One region of the Paenibacillus sp. PDC88 genome, then DNA from elsewhere that is predicted to be linked to it. Evidence: riboswitches for the same ligand, from Rfam matches in the RefSeq annotation. Region 1 holds a riboswitch; the other holds the start of a gene.

The links. Region 1 has a riboswitch for ZMP and ZTP ahead of BLW49_RS19370 (bifunctional 5,10-methylenetetrahydrofolate dehydrogenase/5,10-methenyltetrahydrofolate cyclohydrolase). Riboswitches for the same ligand answer to the same signal wherever they lie in the genome.
Region 2: another riboswitch for ZMP and ZTP. It lies ahead of BLW49_RS11270 (TIGR01440 family protein); the one in region 1 lies ahead of BLW49_RS19370 (bifunctional 5,10-methylenetetrahydrofolate dehydrogenase/5,10-methenyltetrahydrofolate cyclohydrolase).

What each region holds. Positions count from the first base shown of each region.
Region 1 is NZ_FNNT01000006.1:315,448-317,894, forward strand. It holds gene BLW49_RS19360 (hypothetical protein) at 1-335, opposite strand, end outside; gene BLW49_RS19365 (sigma-70 family RNA polymerase sigma factor) at 376-897, opposite strand; ZMP/ZTP riboswitch at 1,157-1,236, shown strand; gene BLW49_RS19370 (bifunctional 5,10-methylenetetrahydrofolate dehydrogenase/5,10-methenyltetrahydrofolate cyclohydrolase) at 1,289-2,146, shown strand; gene BLW49_RS19375 (alpha-glucuronidase family glycosyl hydrolase) at 2,323-2,447, opposite strand, start outside.
Region 2 is NZ_FNNT01000003.1:157,561-160,007, reverse strand. It holds gene BLW49_RS11280 (manganese efflux pump MntP) at 1-272, shown strand, start outside; gene BLW49_RS11275 (low molecular weight protein arginine phosphatase) at 387-959, shown strand; ZMP/ZTP riboswitch at 1,031-1,113, shown strand; gene BLW49_RS11270 (TIGR01440 family protein) at 1,309-1,905, shown strand; gene glyA (serine hydroxymethyltransferase) at 1,948-2,447, shown strand, end outside.

The DNA.
Region 1 (2,447 bases):
GCGATCATGACTCCTGCCACAGCCGCCGCCGTTGCTATGCTGAGCCACTTCTTAACCGGCTTTTTCATATGATGCTTTTTCTTCACAACAGCGGTCTGCTTCTCCTGATTCTGATGATCCGTCATATCGTATCTCTCTCCCCTGATTTCATTTTTTAATACACCTTTTAATACATCTTCCTTTAATGGATGTGCTGCCTTAGGCCCGTTTCCACGCTCCATGGACCATGCTGACCACTTGGGGCTCATTTCTTCTTCTTCAAGCCTTGACGCCAGCTTGTTCCAAGCATCTTCAAGCTGCTTGTTCTCGTCTTTTCCGTTCGGCTTTGATGTCATGTGCACGTTCAACTCCTTACTATGCTAATTGGTATGATCCTCAGGACTGTGGCGCGGACTTTCCCTGAACCTTTCTCCTCAGCTTGCTTGTAGCTCTGCTTAACATCGAGCCGACAAGGGGAGGCCTTACATTCAGTTCTTCCGCTATCTCTGCATAACTGTAGCCTGAATACTTCAGCATCAGCAGTTGTCTGTCGCGCTCCGGCAGATCATCCATCCATTCACGTACTTCTTCCTGATCCATACGCTTCAGTACAATCTCTTCTCCAGAGGACAGGAGCTGCTCTCTGCTGTCATAGTACTGCTCCTGCTTCTCCTTGAGCTTCCGTTCTCGTATTTGTTTACTCATATAATCATATCCGATGCGAGTCAGTACACGGTGAAGCCATGCACCTATCGCACCCGGATCATCTGGCGGATTCCGATACAGCCGAATAAATACCTCTTGCGCAAGATCTTCCGCGGCGGCTTCATCCTGGATCAGAGCCATCAGTTTTCGTCGTACAATAGGGTAATGCTCTTCAAACACTGTACGGAAAACGTCGATTTCCTGTCCTTCCATATGTTTAACGTCTCCTTTCAGCTGCAGCTATACATAAGACGGACGACGGTTTATTTTTATAGCACGTTTTATAAAAAATGTTTAATTGAGTCCTTTTTCAAATTCTATATTAATTATACCGAAGCCGGATATAGCTCATCATTCCAAATCTTGTGTATCCCTATTGAACAATTCGACAAAATGCAGTACCATCATGGGGTGAGCTTCGTTTTTTAACTGTTCTTTCATAATGAGGTCTCACTTATACATTACAATTAAGAACGTCACATGTAACTGGCGTACACGGTGAACCGTGAGGGAGCATGTGATTAGATATAGCCGTACGCCTGGGCAGAGGTAAGGAAACTTAGGTTTCCTTGCCTCTTTTTTACTTGGAAAGGGCGATGTGAGGATGAGCGACAACACACTGATTCTGAATGGTCAAACGGTAGCAGATTACATGAGAGAAGAAACGGGAGCAAAGGTGAAAGAACTGAAGGAGCGGGGAATCCAGCCGTGTCTGGCTACCATCCTGGTTGGAGATGACCCTTCTTCGGCAACTTACGTACGTATGAAAGGGAATGCTTGTGCACGAATCGGGGTGGAGTCGATCAAGGTGGTGCTTCCTGCCGAGACAACGACAGAGGAACTGATTCAAGAAATCAACAAGCTGAATCAAGACCCTTCCGTTCACGGCATTCTGCTGCAGCATCCGGTCCCGCATCATATTGATGAAAGAGCATGCTTTGACACGATCAGCATTGAAAAAGATGTAGACGGAGTAACGACGCTTGGCTATGCACTGAACGCGTTTGGCGAAGCGGATTATCCATCCTGCACACCGCAGGCCATTATCCGCATTCTTGACTTCTATAACATTCCAATGGAGGGCAAGCACGCCGTAGTCATCGGCCGCAGTCCGATCCTTGGCAAACCGGTATCGGCGATGCTGCTGAATCGCAATGCAACGGTGACGACCTGCCACTCCAGAACGGTAAATATTGAAGCGATTGTGAAACAGGCAGACATTGTGGTCGCTGCCGTAGGTAAACCGAACTTCGTACAAGGAGATTGGATCAAGCCGGGAGCCGTTGTCGTTGATGCAGGCTACAACAAAGGGAACATCGGTGATGTCGACTATGATGCCTGCTTGCCGCACTCCTCTGCCATCACGCCTGTACCTGGCGGTGTCGGCCCCGTTACCATCGCGACCTTGATTGAGCATACGGTAAAATCGGCGTACAAGTCATTACTGAAGCAAGAGCAGTAATTTCATGATGCAGCATTTTTAAGCGATTAGCTTGCAAAGATTATAAAAGGGCCCTTCCTGATGGAAGGGCCTGATGGCTATCATAGCATATTTTTCCAAATTTATATTATACATAAATCCTTATCATATCAAATGAGGGGAGCACCATTCTGAATCAGATAAGCTCCTCTGTAAATCTAATAAATGGTACGATCAAGCTCATCTGAAATTCCTGATTTACGATAGAAATAAGTATTGATAATGTCTCTCCATTCCTTCGAATGAGCAAGCTGTCCCTCCAACCGTTCCATTACACCCTGAT
Region 2 (2,447 bases), on a different contig from region 1:
CTGGGGAGTCCAACTTCATGGACCACCGGACGTTTGCGGGGACGATGATATTTGCGGTTAGTGTTAGTATTGATTCCTTCTCCGTTGGTGTAACCCTCGGTATGTTCAAGAGTGATTTATGGCTGACCGTTATCGCCTTCGGCATCTGTGGTTTCGTGATGTCGATGGTCGGTTTATTGATAGGCAGAAGAGTGAGCCGTAATCTCGGAGAATACGGAGAAGCTGTAGGAGGGGCCATATTGCTGGCTTTTGGCATGCTGTTCATCTTCTAGCTCGATTTTTCTCTTTTGCATATTGAGACGAAGCGTCATACAATAGAATTCATCTCATAGGGAACTTAATGACAATGGATTTCATCCAGTTATACAGACGACGGAGGTGACAATATGAAGAATATTCTATTCGTATGTACAGGCAATACATGCCGCAGCCCGATGGCAGAGGGTCTGTTTCGCAAAGCTGCTGCTTCAAGAGGTATTGATGTCGAAGTTCGATCCGCAGGAGTGTCTGCGATAGATGGAAGTACCATCTCTCGTCATGCAGCTGCTGTGCTCAGGGATCACGATATTCAGGATGTCATAACTTCATCCTCGGTCAATCGCGATCTAGTCCAATGGGCAGATCTTATATTAACCCTAACGGGTTCACATAAGCAGCAAGTCATTCATCACTATCCTGAGTGTGCTGATAAGATCTACACGCTGAAGGAATATGCAGAAGATGATCCGAAAGTCCTGGCTGATCTTAAGGAACGGGATCGATTGTATGCAGAATGGCAAATGAAGCGTGCGCTTGGACAGGAAGTGCTGGACTCGGATCGTCAGCGTATTATCGAAATCCAGCAGCGAATTCCAAGCTTTGATATTTCAGACCCTTTTGGGGGCAGCAGAGAAGATTATGATGTGACGGCAGCGGAGATCCGTTCTGCGGTTGAGCGTGTACTGGATAAGCTCAGCTGATTTTTTTGGTGCAGCACTCTAGAAATAGTTGATTTCTAACATCTGATGTTCTATGATGAAGAAGATAAATGAGATTCCGGTGTAACTGGCGACAAGTGTGGATTAAACCACGATGGAGCATCGGAGATAACGGCCGGTCGCCTGGGCAAAAGAGCATTTCTTGCACGCAAGGTATACTTGTGTGGGAGACTGCTCTTTTTTCGTATTTCGTCATATTTTTCGGTATAATAAGACTCAAATGATCTTGGCAGATCGCAAAATAGGGCGAATTAGACGATTCTCATGAGTGAACAACTCTTTCTTGCGATCGTTTTGAAGTCACAAACGGAAGGGGAGGGTTCATTAGGCTATGGAACAGAACAGCAGTCACCCGGAATTGGACCAAATTACGGCACAGACAGCTGAGGTGCTGGAAGAGCTTGCGATTGAAGGAAAGCTTGGTCCAGGTAAAGTCGTCGTCATTGGCACCAGTACAAGCGAGGTAGCAGGCAAGCGCATTGGGACAGCTGGAGCCTCAGAGATTGCACAAGCATTGCTTCAAGGTATAAATGAAGTGAAGAATGCTTACGGTTTTGAGGTTGCTGTGCAGTGCTGCGAGCATTTGAACCGAGCATTGGTTCTGGAGCGTTCGCTGCTTGAGAGGCTTGGACTTACGGAGGTAGCAGCCGTACCGGTTCCGAAGGCAGGAGGCTCCATGGCCGCCGCAGCTTATCGATCTCTGCAAGAACCCTGTCTTGCCGAAACGATTGAAGCGCATGCGGGCATGGATATCGGTGAGACACTCATCGGCATGCATTTGAGGAGAGTTGCTGTTCCTTACCGTACAGCAAGGCGTTATATTGGGGAAGCACGGGTGACTACCGCATTGTCGAGGCCGAAGCTTATTGGCGGAGAGCGTGCGGTGTACCAGCTTGATGTAATCGGCAACACTTCAACTTGTGATTGAGAATTTAATTAAAACAGCTATCATATGGGAGGAATTCAAGTTATGGATCAATTGCGCAAAGCAGACCCGGCAGTACTCAATGCGATGGGATTGGAATTAAAGCGTCAGCAAAACAATATCGAGCTGATCGCCTCTGAGAATATCGTCTCCGAAGCAGTTATCGAAGCGATGGGCTCCGTACTTACAAATAAATATGCTGAGGGCTACCCTGGCAAACGTTACTATGGCGGATGCGAACATGTTGACGTGGTTGAAGATATCGCTCGTGAGCGTGCCAAAGAATTGTTTGGTGCAGAGCATGTCAACGTTCAGCCGCACTCCGGTGCACAGGCGAATATGGCTGTATATCTTGCTGCGCTCAAACCGGGAGACACTGTGCTCGGGATGAACCTTGCACATGGTGGTCATTTAACACATGGCAGCCCGGTGAATGCATCGGGTCTTCTCTATAACTTTGTTGCTTATGGTGTTCAGGAAGATACATTCCGCATCGATTACAATGAGGTTCGCAAAGCGGCGTTTAAGCATCGTCCTCGTCTGAT